4 regions of the Companilactobacillus muriivasis genome follow, and region 3 is predicted to be linked to each of the others. Evidence: predicted binding sites of a transcription regulator. Region 3 holds the regulator's gene; each other region holds the start of a gene.
The links. Region 3 encodes NrdR, which represses ribonucleotide reductase genes. Its sites were predicted from a motif close to ACACNATATATNGTGT; they were not measured.

Region 1 (3,985 bases), 120 kb from region 3:
TTGAATAAAGACTGTAGTGATAACCACTCTCGTTAGCCCACTTAACACATTTTTCGTGTAACGCCTTTACAATACTTTCAGCAAAGTCATGAGCCTCTTGATTACCCTCCCATTTATCGCCAAAGAACTCGCTACATACTTCATATAGACCAATATAGCCTAATGAAACAGTGGCACGTTGATTTTTGAATAACTCATCAATACTGTCATCTTTCTTAAGACGTTTACCGAAAGCACCATACATATATAATAACGGTGCATTCTCAGGTTTAGCTTGCTTGGTACGTTCGATACGATATTCCAAAGCGGCGTGACAAATCTGCATTTTTTCTTCAAAAATAGTCCAAAACAAATCCATGTCTCCCTTGGATTCAAGAGCAATTCTTGGTAAATTGACCGTTACAACGCCTAGATTCATTCGACCAGAAATAACTTCTTTACCGTTCTCATCTTTCCAACCTTGAAGAAATGAGCGACAACCCATTGGTGTTTTAAAACTACCAGTGATTTCTTTGATTTTGTCATACATCAACAAATCAGGATACATACGTTTAGTTGAACACTCTAATGCCAACATTTTGATGTCATAATTAGGATCACCTGGGTCCAGATTCAAGCCACGTTTAACAGTAAATGTTAGTTTGGGAAAAATTGCCGTTCGATGTTCTTTGCCCAAACCTTTAATTCTGATTTCTAAGATAGATTTTTGAATAGCACGCTCCAACCAATTCGTTCCTAAACCGAAATTAATGGTCGTGAACGGCGTTTGCCCTTGAGATGAGTAAAGTGTATTGATTTCATATTCAAGTGCCTGCATGGCGTCATAAATGTCCTTACGAGTCTTATCCTTAGCAAACTCTTCTTGCTTATCTTCAGCAATCCACTTCTTAGCATCTTTCATGTGTTTTTGATAATTAATTTCAGCATATGGTGCCAATAATTGATCAATTCGGTTAGCTGAACAGCCACCATATTGTAATGAAGCCACGTTGGCAATAATTTGTGACATTTGGGCAGTTGCTGTTTGAATCGAGCGTGGTGAAGAAACCCAAGCGTTACCAATTTTAAAACCATGACTCAACATCTCATCAAAATCGATCAGACAACAGTTAGTCTCAGGTGTAACTGGTGAATAATCAAGATCATGCCAGTGGATGTCACCACGTAAATGTGCTTTAGCCACAAGCTCTGGCAGCATTTTTAGTCCCATCGCACGACTTGCTACACCGGCTTCCAAATCACGTTGGGTATTGAAAATATTACTGTCCTTATTAGCATTCTCATGAACAACTTCATCGTTACGGTCAAATAGACGTTCAATGTTCAATTGGACATTCGTAGCACGGGCAAACTTATCCTGATCACTTTGGAAGTATTCTTCATAAGAATCAGCCTGATTAGCCATACCATTTTCTTTCAGAATACGAAAAATAACCCTATGCAGTTCTGTCGCTGCAATCAATTCATGACTACGAAAAATATCCACCAATTTATCTACAACTAACTGTTTTTGTTCAGCGTTTAACTTTAATTGGTCCAAAACAAACATAATCTTATAAGCGTAAAAATTAGTTTTGACTCCACTACGTTTTTCTACGGGAATAGTAACTAAATCATCTAATCTGGCATTCATATAAAAATCCTCCTGAACTTTTGACCTTGCGATAACGTTAAATACTGCTATCATTCTACAAAATTATTAATAAAAAAATAAGACTACTAAATACCAGATGATGTGTTATATAGCACAGTCATACAATATATAGTAGCCTTATTTCGATTTCAGCAAAAACATCACTCTAACGATTTCACAAATCGTCGTTATGTTTGCGAACAATCTTGATATGCAAACATTCGTTCATGCTCAAAAATTTCAGAAGTTTTTTAACTTATAGCGTTGTAGTGGTCGATTTTTGTTCTCTCTTACGAACAAAATAAAATGTAATTGCTGCATAAACAAAAACGACGGCAGTAATAAAAATATGTACATTATATAGAACACTAATCGTAGGACCATCATTAATATTATTATTGAAAAATCCCAATGCATTAATTTTAGCAAAGTAACTGACAAAATAAATTGTTGTCATGTATACCAATTGTTGTGAAACGTTACCGACACTTGAAAGTTGATACTTGATCAAGAAAGCACGTTCATTGTCGATATTGGTATTTGAATATAACTCATCATTTAGAATACGGTTATCTGCCCCGACAAAGACTGAACAGAAGAACAATCCAGCAAAGTATGTCAGATTAAACAATGACAAGACCAGTCCAACTAGCAGTAATGGATAACGGATGCCACGATGGTTTTTATTAAGTAACGGCCCCATCTGGAAACCAATTAAATAAATTGCATAAATGAGCATCAAACTGTTAAATCCAAAACGAATCGTACTGTCAAATATGGCATAGAGCATTACGTAATTCATAACTACCCCACGGTTTACCGCAGACATGCTCAATGGGAAAAGTTTTTTATGAATATCAATTTGGTAATAGGCTAAGAAAAAGAACAAAACGATGGCAGCGATACTGATGATCAAATCAAAAGAATTCGAAACTGCTTTGAGTCTCGTGTAGCGAATAATAAAGACCAACATGACCAAACTGGCCAGAACAATCAAGCTAAATAGCGAATTAACGTGAAACTTGGGTTTCTTCTCCATCCCTTGATAGAACGTCAAACGATGTGTTATCTGCATTCCACCGACCATTGCGGCAAAGAATAGCACCGCTAATAATAAGAATGATAGATTCAAGAATTTTGTCTTTGTAGCAATCAATTGTACGACCAACAAAATAACTAAGGTCAAGACAACCGACAATAGATGCATGCGATTGAACTTGAACTCTTTATCCATCTGTCCTCGTGAACGAACGGTTAAATAGTATGGCCAGATCCAACTCGATGCTAGTCCCAACAAGACACCACCGATAATTCCCATAACAGGATTAGCGGCACCGAGGATGAAGAGTGAACCCATCACCCCAAACAAACTGGACATAGCTAACATAGTTGATGCTGGTAGCGTGATAAACGTCGTCAATAACATCCCTAACGCTCTAAAAGTATAAAGCATTAGGAATGGTAAGGCATACGCAAAAACACTCTTATTTTGGTTATATAACGTCAAACAGAAAAAATACGGTATCGCGACTCCAGCGTTGGCCAAAAGGTCCAACACACCTTCGTTAAATATACTCATTATTCGCTTCATTATTTTCTCACCTGAAATTAAATGTCTTTGAACATTTTAACAGAAATAGTCAAAAAAATATGGAACACAGGGCAATTTCTATGTTCCATATCTTTAATTATTGCTTGCTTTTATTTATATGCCGTCTCCGGTCGTCAGTAATATAGTCCTGCTATGGGACCGGCTCGAGCCAGAGTACGGTCTCGACCCTCGATTTGAAGCCTTGCCAAACCCAGCAAGTCTCCAAAGTCGTCCTGTGGTGTAATGGCCAAAGCCATAACGCCACTTCCATTGCTGGACTATATTACTGACGACCTCCGACTAATTTCTTCATTTAATACAATATTCCAACTGAAAATTATATTTATGAATATTAACTTAAAATACAAAAATACCCATTCAATTAAAGAATGAGTATTTTTATACATTCAAAATTTTAACTTAGTCGGAAGAGCTGAGAATATTTACCCGCTGTGGGTGTGGCGTTAGAGCTTTAGCTCTTACACCACCGGGCGTGTTCGGAGACTTTCCGATTTATGAAAAGTCTCCGAACCGAGATTCTAGACCGCACTTCGGCTCGAATCGGTCCGCATAGCAGGTAAATACTCTCAGCTCTGGAGACGGATCATTATTCAGCAGCTGGTACTGAAACCAAATCGTCAGCAACTAATCTTTCAGCAATCTGAACGGTATTCCAAGCGGCACCTTTTAATAGATTATCGGAAACAACCCACATATTGAAGGCTCCTTCGTTCTCTAAATCGGGACGGATCCGTCCAACA
Region 2 (3,985 bases), on a different contig from region 3:
AATATTCAAATCTCGATGGAATTCGTCACTATTAATTCGAGCTTTTAATCGATTAATATCATCCCCGCGACCAGCCAAACGTTTCGTCACAGTATCCAAATCTACTTCAAGAAAAATGACGACTGCCTGATTGCCGTACTTCTCTTTATAGGAAATTGCTCCTTTAGTATCGACAACAATACTAGCGGCGTCATACTTTTCCCAAGTTTTATTGAGACTTTCTTCAGAAGATCCATACCAATTGCCACTAAATTCGACTCTTTCAAGATAATGATTCTTCAAAAAGCTATCTTTCGTCTCAAAATGATAGTCTATGCCGTCTTTTTCGCCCACACGTGGTAATCTAGTAGTATGAGTTATGACACTCGGTATATGATAGGTATCTTGCAAATATTTACTAATTGTTGTTTTCCCAGTTCCACTTGCTCCAGTGATAACAATAATTTGTTTATCCATTATAGGACTCCTATGTTTGAAATATTTCTTCTACTATATTATTATACTAGTCTGTTAAGTAATTAATCCGAGGAGAATTAGATATGAAAATAGAAGACTTAAAAGTTGGCACTGTTTACGATTGCTCCGTTGATGAAGATATGGATTACCCATTCCAAGGAAAAGTTGAGAAGATTTACGAGCACTCAGCTTTGATGGAGATTGTTAAGAATGATCCTAAGGACAATACTAATAAAACGGAATTAAATAACAAGATTGTTGTAAGTATCAAGAAAATCAAAAAAGCTAAATAATTAATCTCATAAAAAGAAGCCGGTCATTAAGTTGATCAGCTTCTTTTTTTTACTCTTCTTTATATATTAGTTTGCCGTTTCCAGAGCTGAGAGTATTCATCTGCTGCGCGGCACGGTCCGAGCCAAAGTACGGTCTCGGGCCTCGGTTGAAGCCTTTCCAAAGACCGGAAAGTCTCCAACACGTCCGGTGGTGTAATTGCTAAAGCAATAACGCCACTTTTGCTGCGGATGAATACTCTCAGCTCTTCCAACTAATTTAATTTTTTTAATTTAAAAACATCTCTTAATTTACGGCTAGATTTTTTTGATTATGGTTTAATTATTTACATCATTGATGTAATGAATGGAAAAAAATTATCAGATTACCTAAATAATCTGTATTCAGTTGAATATTGATAAATCGAATCCCAAACTTCAATTACATATCAATAAACCAAAACCTTAGCCTCCGGTCGTCAGTGATTTTTGCCTGCAATGGAGGTGACGTTATGGCTTTAGCCATTACACCACGGGACGAGCTTGGAGACTTGCGGTTTTTGCAAGGCTTCAAGTCGAGGTGCGAGACCTTGGCTCGCACCGGTCCCCATAGCGGCAAAAAATCACTGACGACCGGAGGCGGCCGCTTTTACAATCATCTATTTTTCAACATTAATAAATGAACGTGCAGGAACTCGTAATACTCGATATTCCATTGCGTAGCGGTTGGCTTTTAGACCTAATCCGTTGATGAAATTGTTCTTATATTTGGCTTGGACAGTAATTACATATGCATCTTGATACTTATTATCGGCCTTCTTGATTTTCTTCATTGGCCAATCCAAATGCATGCCTGATACGGTGAATGGTAATGTTGCATCTGAAATTGTGGCATTTCTGCTTGAAACAGTGAATGTCGAATTATTGATCCAATATTGGTAGACGTCTGTTGCTGTATTGGATTCTTTCTTATCTATTTTGACGTAGTATCCTTGACCATCATTGGTTGTCTGTACAATCATCGGATCGTACTTATACGAAACGGCAACTTCCCTTTTATCGGTCAAATCAACTTTTGTAAACAAACTCGTGTACAACATTCCACTGACAGCAAAAATAACGACTAGAATTTCAACAAAATCCATTAAAATTGTTGTCCCAGTAATTTTTCCCTTTTTAACTACTAAAATTTTTAAATGACGATTTCTGATATTAAATACTACAAAGACTAATAGCGCAATTACAATAATCCATGCAATAATTCCCACAAAATTCCAAGAACTCATAGTTTTCTCCCAACTAAAATTGATTGTTTTACACACTTCATAACTCTATAATAGTTATTACGCTAATTTTACCACGAATCGAAAAATTATTTGAAATTGAGATACGAAACGCTAAAAAATGTGTGGGTACACACGTTTGCCGACTTTTTATAATGGTAGTATAACCACGCTATATCGTGTGTTCACCGTTATGTCGAATACAATATATTGTGTTTCATATTTCAAATGATTATACTAATTGAGAATAGCACTTGAGAGGAAGTAATAACATGAACAACACAATCGTATATAGCAAAAATAACTGCATGCAATGCAAAATGACTAAGAGATATCTAAAAGAACACAACGTTCCTTTTGAAGAAAGAAACATCAACCAAGACCCTGAATATTTAGCTGCTCTTAAGCAACAAGGATTCCAAAGCGTCCCTGTCGTAATGAACTCAACTATGGACCCAATCGTCGGTTTCCGTCCAGATAGTCTAAAGGAGCTCGTTGACTAATGAAAGAGCTAGCTTATTATTCAATTACAGGTCAAACAAAGCGTTTTGTTAATAAGCTGGGAATAGATGGATATGAAATTACCGATGCCGATCCGTTTTATCAAATGGGTCGGCCATTTATTCTTATTGTGCCTGCTTATGACGACGATATGATGGACCCTGTAATCGATTTTCTCCAATATGAAGATAATGCCAAGAACTGTGTCGGTGTAGCCGGTGGTGGCAATCGTAACTTCAATACGCTCTACAATCATACGGCTAAGGATATCGCCGCTGGTTTAAATGTGCCCGTTGTATTCCAATTTGAATTCAATGGTACCCAAAAAGATGTCGAAAACTTTCAGAAAGTAGTGAATGAAATTGGGATTAAATAACCTCGATGCAACTAAGCTTAGTTATTTCAAATTAAATAATGAAATCAACATCCCCGTAGATGGCAAAATTCCACTAAACAAAGATAAGGAAGCTGTTACAGCCTTCTTTGCCGAAAATGTGAAACCTAATACGATGAAGTTTGATACTTTCCAAGACCACCTAGATTATCTAATCAAAGGTGACTTCATCGAAAAATCAGTTATCGATAAGTACTCAGTTGAATTTATCGAAAGTCTTTACCAATACTTGTTGGATCAACATTTTGAGTTCCAATCATTTATGGCAGCCTATAAGTTTTACAATCAATATGACTTAAAGACTAACGATGGTAACTATTATCTTGAAAATTATGAGATGAGAATTCTTTTTAATACCCTTTTATATGCCAATGGCGATCAAGATCTCGCAAAGAGTTTGGCAACTGAGATGATTGCTCAGCGTTATCAACCCGCTACACCGTCATTTTTAAATGCTGGTCGTAAGCGTCGTGGCGAATACGTATCTTGTTTCCTACTACAAGTTACTGACGATATGAATAGTATCGGTCGGACAATCAACAGTGCCTTGCAACTATCACGTATCGGTGGTGGTGTTGGTATTACCCTATCTAATTTGCGTGAATCAGGTTCACCTATTAAAGGTGTCGACAATTCATCATCCGGCGTTTTGCCCGTTATGAAGTTATTGGAAGACAGTTTCAGTTACAGTAACCAACTCGGTCAAAGACAAGGTGCTGGTGCCGTTTATTTGAATGTTTTCCATCCTGATATTATTGAATTTTTATCCGCCAAAAAAGAAAATGCCGATGAAAAAATCCGTGTTAAGACCCTTTCACTCGGCGTTATCGTACCTGATAAATATTATGAATTAGTTCGTAACAACGAACCTATGTATCTCTTCAGCCCTTATTCAGTCGAACGTGTCTATGGCAAACCATTCTCATACATCGACATCACTAAAGAATATGACAATCTAGTTAAAGACGACCGTATCAAGAAATATAAGATTGATGCTCGTGAACTTGAGGACGAAATTAGTAAGCTTCAACAAGAATCTGGCTATCCTTACGTGCTAAATATCGATACCGTTAATCGTGCAA
Region 3 (3,985 bases):
TATTGGATCAGTCAGTGATGAGCGGTTTGGGTAACATTTATGTTGATGAAGTTTTGTGGAAGGTTAAGATTCACCCTGAAACTCCAGCCAATCATTTGAATGATACTGATATTCAAAATATTATCGAAGTGTCCAATGAAGAAATGGAAAAAGCTATTGCCTCGGGTGGTTCAACGGTTCGTTCATACGTCGACGCAACTGGTCACAAAGGTAATATGCAAAATAGTTTGAAAGTTTATGGTAAGGAAGGGACACCTTGTCCACGTTGTGGAACTGACATTGAAAAAATCAAAGTTGGTGGGCGTGGAACACATTTTTGCCCTAAGTGTCAGGTTATCAAATGAGTAAAATTTACGGACTAACTGGTGGAATTGCTGCCGGTAAATCAACAGTTTTGAAGATGTTTAAGGACCACGGTTTCATAATATTCGATGCCGATTCATTTGCTCGTGAAGTAGTTATTCCAAATTCTATAGGTTTAAAACAGATTGTCGATCAGTTTGGGCAACAAGTTTTGAATGGCGATGGAACGTTAAATCGAGCTAAGTTGGGATCAATTGTCTTTAGCGACAGTGCCGAATTGGAAAAATTGAATCACATTACGCGTCCTTTAATTAAAGAGAAAATTTTAGAGACAATTGCGCTGATTAAAAGATCTACGAGTAAAACAATTGCCATTTTTGAAATACAATTGTTATTTGAAGGTAGTTATGAGGATTATTTTGACGGCGTTATCAGTCTTTACGAGCGTCCAGAGATTCAATTAGACCGTCTCATGAAGCGTAATAATTTATCTGAAAAAGTTGCCTTAGATCGAATTAATTCCCAGATGTCAATGGATGAGAAGAAGCATCGTGCTGATTTTGTCATTGATAATTCGGGAGATTTAACACAGCTTAAACAAGAATTTGAAAAGTTAATGTCACAACTTTAAATTGGAAAAGAGGTTGGAATTTTGATTTGTCCACATTGTCATCATGATTCATCAAAAGTTATTGATAGTCGTCCCAGCGATGAAGGACGCGCTATTAGAAGACGCCGTGAATGTGAGAACTGCGGTACAAGATTTACAACGTTTGAAAGATTAGAGAAATCACCATTATTAGTTATCAAGAAGAATGGTAATCGTGAAGAATTCAGTCGCGAGAAGTTGTTACGCGGTATTGTGCGTGCAGCTGAAAAACGTCCAGTTACTATGGACCAGATGAACGATATCGTTGATAAGGTTGAAAATGAAATCAGGGCTAACGGTGAGAGTGAAATTGGTTCACAAATTATCGGTGAGCATGTCATGAAAATTTTAGCCAAGGTTGATGATGTAACTTATATCCGCTTCGCTAGTGTTTATCGTGAATTTAAAGACATGAATAGTTTCATGAAAGAAGTTCAAGAAATGATGGCAAACGGAAATAAAATTGATAAGAAATAAGAGGGATGCCAGTGTCTACAAGTAATTTTGGATCAGAAAAGTTTACACCACTAGTAGGCTATTGGTGTTTGCCCAATGGTCATCTCAATGATGATGACCGCCACGTTTTAACTGATTTATATTTGCCCATTTTGGGAACAGAGGCTTTTAGTCTCTATCTTTTATTGTGGGAAAAACTGCCTAATAAGGAATTGGTAACCCAGCGTAAAAGTCATGCTGAGTTATTGAGCCTTTTAGGAATTGATTTGAAACGTTTTTACGAAGCACGCATCAAAGCTGAAGCGTTAGGATTGTTGCGAACATTTGAAAAGAAGGATGACCTTGGCCCATACTATGTGTATCAACTGTTTGAACCATTGTCACCAGACGACTTTTTCAAAGATGATTTGATGAGTATTTTCTTATATGAGCAAGTTAGTGATAGTAAATATCGTTTATTAGCTGATAAATATGCCCATTCAGATTTGATTTTGAATAATTCACACGAGATTACGAAGGACTTCTTGGAAGTATTCCAGTTGAGCAATAGCGATTTGATCAACACACCAACTGAAGTTAAGAATGCTCAGAATAATTTCACATCAACTGTCAGCTCCCAGAAGCCAACTTTGAGTGCCAAAGAAGTTGAACCATTGGATTGGGAACTGATTTCTGATCGAATTCAACAATTATATCGGATTCATCCGGATAACCTCTTGGAAAATCAAGAGTTAATTCTCAGTTTGCATGCTTTTTACGGCTTGGATGAAATGGTCTTGATTGATTTGATTGGTAAGACTTGTGATATCGTTCATAATAAAATTGACCCAGTTCGATTAAAACATTCTGTTCAGGACCGTTTTGAGAAGAATGCCAACATTTCTGTTAAACAGCAAGCTCCGACCGTTGAAGAGGCTCCTAAGGATGCTGAGACTAATCTGAACCGTGCTGACCAGTTGATTTTGCAACAGGCTAAGACGATGACTCCGGCCGATTTTCTGGCTGCTCAGAAGCAAAAGAGCGGCGGGTTCGTTGGAACTGTCGAGTCTCGTGCTCTGCGTGATATGGCAATGAAAACATATTTGTCAGCACCAGTTTTAAATATTATGGTCTATTACATTTTGCAGAATTCACCAACGTTAACATCGCCACTGATGGAAACTATGGCCAATGATTGGCAACAAAATAATATCCAAACCCCAGAGCAAGCTTTGAAACGGATCAATGACTTTCAAACTAAGCCTCGTAATCCTAAGCGTCGCTATAATAACAATAAGAATCGTAAAGTCGAACAGGCAACTGACTGGAGCAAATACAAGGCAAAAGTTCCAAATAATCAGAACCAACAAAATAGTCACAGCGAGATGCAAGATCGCTTAAACAGACTAAGAAATAAGGATAATTAAGCATGGAAAATTTAGGTAACAGACTGGCAGAATATTTAAATTCAAAAAATTTGACGGAGGATTATCGCCGTCTTCTTAACGGTGCTTTAAAAGATCCTGACGTTCAACAATTTTTGAAAGATAATAGCGATGAAATTAATCCTGACGCTATTTCGACAAGTGCTGCCAGTATTTATGAGTTTTATAACAATAAAAATCATGCCAGTGAATTGTCACGCGACTATTATCCAAAATTGACTGTCAGCAATCACAACATCGAAGTGGCTTATTATCCCAACGAAAGAACTCAGAATCGTGAGAAACGCAATCAGTACGAATCTGGCTTTGTTTTGATGGATATGCCATCTGATATCAGAAGTGCCAAATTGGATGATTACAATGGCGAAGGCCGTCAAGAAGCACTTGGCAAGTCACTCGACTTTATCGACAACTATTTGAATCAAAAAGGTTTCGTGCCAGGTTTATATTTGGCAGGGGACTTTGGCGTTGGTAAAACTTATTTACTTGGTGCGATTGCCAATGAGTTATTCAAGAATGATGTTCACACGACAATGATGCATTTTCCAACTTTTGCGGTAGAAATGAAAAATTCGATTGGATCAAATACTGTCTTGGCAAAAGTTAATAAAGTTAAAGGTGCCGAGATTCTCATGCTCGATGATATCGGGGCTGATTCAATGTCTAGTTGGATTCGAGATGAAGTTTTGGGAGTTATTTTGCAGTATCGTATGCAAGAAAATTTACCAACTTTCTTTTCATCCAACTTTTCAATGAAAGAGTTAGAGAAACACCTTGCTATCAACCAACGAGGCGAGGAAGAACCTGTCAAGGCTAAGCGTATCATGGAACGAGTTAAGTACTTATCTCGTGAAGTTATTGTGACTGGCCAAAACAGAAGATTTGAAAAATAACTTGCAATATCTAAAAATAAATGTTTCAATAAAGCCATGAAAGATAACACTTCGGTTCTATTCAGGGAGGGTACGATTACTGAAAGCTTACCCATTACTGGAGTTACCACTTTCACATAAAACTGTATAATTGTCGGTTACTTTATAACCAAATGAGTGAAAACTGTTATTTGTTATACAGTTTTAAAGTGGGTGGAACCGCGTATAAGATACGTCCCTGAAGTATGTGCATATTTAAGTATATGGATTTACTTCAGGGA
Region 4 (3,985 bases), on a different contig from region 3:
TGAAAAGGATAATGTTAAATAAATAGTTAAGATTCAAATATTCGGTGGCTATTAATAATCTCCTGAGGTTATAGTATGTGTTGTTAAGGGAATTCTTACAAAGGGAGAGTTTACTATGCAAACGTTGGATCAATCAAAATCATATTACCGCCGAATTACAGTACTCGATATTGTAACTATGTTGATGATAATTGGATTGATGTTTTTTGCAAATGGATTTTTAATGTCATTATTATTGATAGTCGTTTATCCATTTAGTCATTCAAAAGTCTTAGTGTCAGATATTGGGGATAAGGATACTAAGATTTGGGTTCGCAAGATTGATTGGGACCACTATTGCAAAGGACATGGGATTGGTCGACTGATGCAGTATAAATCCCAGAGTACGGTTCATATGAAACAGGCTTAGCAGACTTTCGGGTCTGCTTTTTTTTATCCTCTTGAGGAGTATAATTAAATTAATAAATCGTATAGGGAGATATATATTATGAAGAAAATTACCACCTTTTTAGTAGCTTTCGTTGGCTTGTTGTTTGGTGCTCTGAGTTTAGCTAATACAACAATTGTCAAAGCTGATTCACCATTGCCTGCCGGTCGTTATAGCTTTGCTGTAACAAATAAGGCACAGACAACTGATATGCAAGGCAATGTTACATCTACTGTTTTGGATGCCGGTTCAGTTTGGAAAATTAATAGCGAATATACTCATGGAGACCAAACATTTTTTGAATTAGCACCAAATATTTTGGTTAATCAAAATGCTGGATATTTGTATTTGCCAAGTGTTGGTACCTTAACTATCAGTAGTAAAACGGCTGCACCTTTGTATGATCACAATGGTAAGTTGATTACTGACCGTGCTTTGTCACCAAAATCATCTTGGTATACTGACAGAACTATTTTCCGTGACAAGATGACATTCTACCGTGTCGCAACTGATGAGTTTGTGTCATTAGGGGATGCACTTGATTAGTATTACATTTGAATAATGATAGTTTTTAATATGAGGCAGCATAGGATACTCTATGTCTGCTTTTTTTATTTTTTATGAATCTATAATTAGGGCAATAAATATGTTAAGGAGGCTTTTAATATGAAGAAATTTGTAGCATATTTATCGGTAACAGTTAGTTTATTATTTGGGGCAATAGCTTTGGAAAATACGACAACTGCTAAAGCTGATTCAACATTACCTTCAGGTCGATATGACTTTGCAGTTACTCAAAGGGCTCAAACGACTGATATGCAGGGCCATGTGACTCCAGTTATTTTGGACACAGGTACTGTATGGAAAGTTAATAGTGAGTTCTATCATGGAAATCAAACATATTTCCAATTGGCACCCAATGTTTTTGTTAATCAAAGCGATGGTTATATGTACCTGCCAGAGGTTGGAGACTTAACAGTAATCAGAAAGACTCCAGCACCCTTATATGATCATAATGGTAAATTAATTACTGATCGCGAGTTAGCACCTGGAAGTGTTTGGTATTCGGATAGAGCAATTTTTGTTGACCATATGTCATTCAATCGAGTTGCTACTAATGAATTTGTTTCAATTGCCGATGTTGATTGAAAAATAAATTGGTATAGGTCCAATGATTTGGAAGTAAATCATTGGGCTTTTTTATGTCAAAAATTAATTATCTTGTGGAACACCTGATGTGACAACCGTATGTTCGTGTCAAGGGAAATATTTGCCTTTATCCACTTGAATTTTGGCTCATAGTTTAAATTAAAAAAACCATTGCTAAGTCCCAGAGTGCAATATTAGAATAGTAATTGCGACCTTGGCTTTTCGCTTTGAATTCTGAAGAATTCATTAAGTTACAAGATGTATATTTTTATTTGAAATTGCCGAAATATCAACACTCAAAATAGCTCTTAAAAAGTCAATAGCAATATTTGTATACAAGATATTGTTATTTTTTCTGTTCGAGGGTACTATATATTGTGTTATTTAAAAAGTGTGGAGTGATTATTAATGGACGTAATTAATAAAGTTATTTTATCCGACGAATTCGTCGATGAAGTTAAGAAGACAATTAAACCCCACTGGGGTGAATTAGGCTGGGTCACATATAAACGTACATATGCGCGTTTTATTGACAAACTTGGCCGGACTGAAAACTGGTCCGAAACAGTTAAGCGTGTGGTCGAAGGAAATATCAATCTTGACCCTCGTTTAAAAGATAATAATTTAACTGATGAACAATATGCCGGATTAGTTAAAGAAGCTCAAAGTTTATACAAATTGGTCTATGGTTTAGCTGCCACTCCTTCAGGGAGAAATCTCTGGATCTCTGGTACTGAATATCAACATCGTAACGGGGACGCTTTGAACAATTGTTGGTTCATTGCTATCCGTCCACAAAAGTATGGTGACAGTCACATTGTGCCTAACTATCTTCAAAAGGAACAACTAGCTGTTTCAATGCCTTTCTCATTCATGTTCGATCAATTGATGAAGGGTGGCGGTGTCGGCTTCTCTGTCGTTCCTAGCAACATGAAGTTGATGCCTGTAGTTGATAACAAAGTTAGTTTAACTGTGCTTATTGGCAAGGAGAGTGCCTCATACAAGGACTCTATCGCTGCTGGTGCAATTGACCGTGACGACTGGTTGGAAAAGAATGATATTTCTGCCACACGTCACTACGAATTGCCTGATACTCGTGAAGGTTGGGTTATTGGTAATGCCAATATGATTGATGCTCACTTTAACGATACTAATGATGGTTTCAAAGATGTTGTCCTTGATATTACTGACATTCGTGCCAAAGGTGAAAAAATCAAGGGCTTCGGTGGAACTGCTTCAGGTCCTGTGCCTTTGATTGAAATGTTCTTTGATATTAATGAAGTTTTGAATAGTGCTGTTGGTCGTAAATTGACTTCAGTCGACTGTACCGATATGGGTAACTTGATTGGTAAAACAGTTGTTGCTGGTAATGTTCGTCGTTCAGCTGAATTAGCTTTGGGCGGATCAACTGATGATGACTTTATTACTATGAAGCAAGACCAAAAGAAACTTTATCACCACCGTTGGGCTTCTAATAATAGTGTTGCGGTTGATTCAGAATTCAATCGTTACGCTCCAATCGCTGATTCAATTACTCATAATGGTGAACCCGGAATCGTTAACCTTGAGTTGTCACGTAATTATGGACGTGCCATTGATGGCTATCAACCCGGAATTGATGATGGCGTTGAAGGAACTAACCCTTGTGGAGAAATTTCATTGAGCAATGGTGAACCATGTAACTTGTTCGAAATTTTCCCATTGATTGCTGAAGAAGAAGGCTGGGATTTGAAAGAAGCCTTTGCCTTAGCAGCTCGTTATACAAAACGTGTTACATTCAGTAGTTACGATTGGGAAGTTTCACGTAATGTTATCCAAAAGAATCGCCGAATCGGTGTCTCAATGTCAGGTATTCAAGACTACATTTTGACAACCTTTGGCAACCGTGTTGTGACTGGTTTTGAACCTACCACTGATCCTGAATCTGGAGAAACAGTTCAAAAGCCTATCTACGATCAACGCGTTGTGAAGAAATTTGATGGCTTGTATAAGACAGTCGTTGAAGCTGACAAGGAGTACTCAAACGCTCTTGGATGTAAACCATCAATCAAGCACACAACTGTTAAACCATCAGGTACAGTTGCTAAATTGGCTGGTGTTTCCGAAGGTATGCATTTCCACTATGCAGGTTACTTAATTCAAAGAATCAGATTCCAAGATTCTGATCCATTGTTGCCAGCTCTAAAGGCTTGTGGATACAAGATTGAACCTGACGTTTATACAAAACATACAATGTGTGTTGAGTTCCCAGTTAAAGCTGCTAATGCCGACGATCCTAACTTTGCTTCTGCCGGCTCAGTTTCAATTGCTGAACAATTCGCTACACAAGCATTCTTACAAACATATTGGTCAGATAACGCGGTTAGTTGTACGATTACATTCCAACCAAATGAAGCCGACCAAATTGCA

Region 1: a site for NrdR is predicted at 1,754-1,769, ahead of nrdD (anaerobic ribonucleoside-triphosphate reductase). Genes of this name have one in related genera too.
Region 2: a site for NrdR is predicted at 2,209-2,224, ahead of nrdH (glutaredoxin-like protein NrdH). Genes of this name have one in related genera too.
Region 4: a site for NrdR is predicted at 1,942-1,957, ahead of nrdJ (ribonucleoside-triphosphate reductase, adenosylcobalamin-dependent). Genes of this name have one in related genera too.

Annotation. Positions count from the first base shown of each region.
Region 1 covers NZ_BTTQ01000001.1:11,696-15,680, reverse strand. The annotation lists gene nrdD (anaerobic ribonucleoside-triphosphate reductase) at 1-1,633, opposite strand, end outside; gene AAA923_RS00080 (hypothetical protein) at 1,890-3,224, opposite strand; gene AAA923_RS00075 (aspartate-semialdehyde dehydrogenase) at 3,832-3,985, opposite strand, start outside.
Region 2 covers NZ_BTTQ01000015.1:15,634-19,618, reverse strand. The annotation lists gene AAA923_RS12040 (guanylate kinase) at 1-456, opposite strand, end outside; gene AAA923_RS12035 (DUF2187 domain-containing protein) at 540-749, shown strand; gene AAA923_RS12030 (LVIS_2131 family protein) at 1,385-2,011, opposite strand; gene nrdH (glutaredoxin-like protein NrdH) at 2,281-2,511, shown strand; gene nrdI (class Ib ribonucleoside-diphosphate reductase assembly flavoprotein NrdI) at 2,511-2,885, shown strand; gene nrdE (class 1b ribonucleoside-diphosphate reductase subunit alpha) at 2,872-3,985, shown strand, end outside.
Region 3 covers NZ_BTTQ01000001.1:129,497-133,481, forward strand. The annotation lists gene mutM (DNA-formamidopyrimidine glycosylase) at 1-344, shown strand, start outside; gene coaE (dephospho-CoA kinase) at 341-934, shown strand; gene nrdR (transcriptional regulator NrdR) at 956-1,429, shown strand; gene AAA923_RS00720 (DnaD domain protein) at 1,441-2,814, shown strand; gene dnaI (primosomal protein DnaI) at 2,817-3,725, shown strand.
Region 4 covers NZ_BTTQ01000007.1:134,481-138,465, reverse strand. The annotation lists gene AAA923_RS09045 (helix-turn-helix domain-containing protein) at 1-22, shown strand, start outside; gene AAA923_RS09040 (hypothetical protein) at 116-409, shown strand; gene AAA923_RS09035 (hypothetical protein) at 488-973, shown strand; gene AAA923_RS09030 (hypothetical protein) at 1,094-1,576, shown strand; gene nrdJ (ribonucleoside-triphosphate reductase, adenosylcobalamin-dependent) at 1,985-3,985, shown strand, end outside.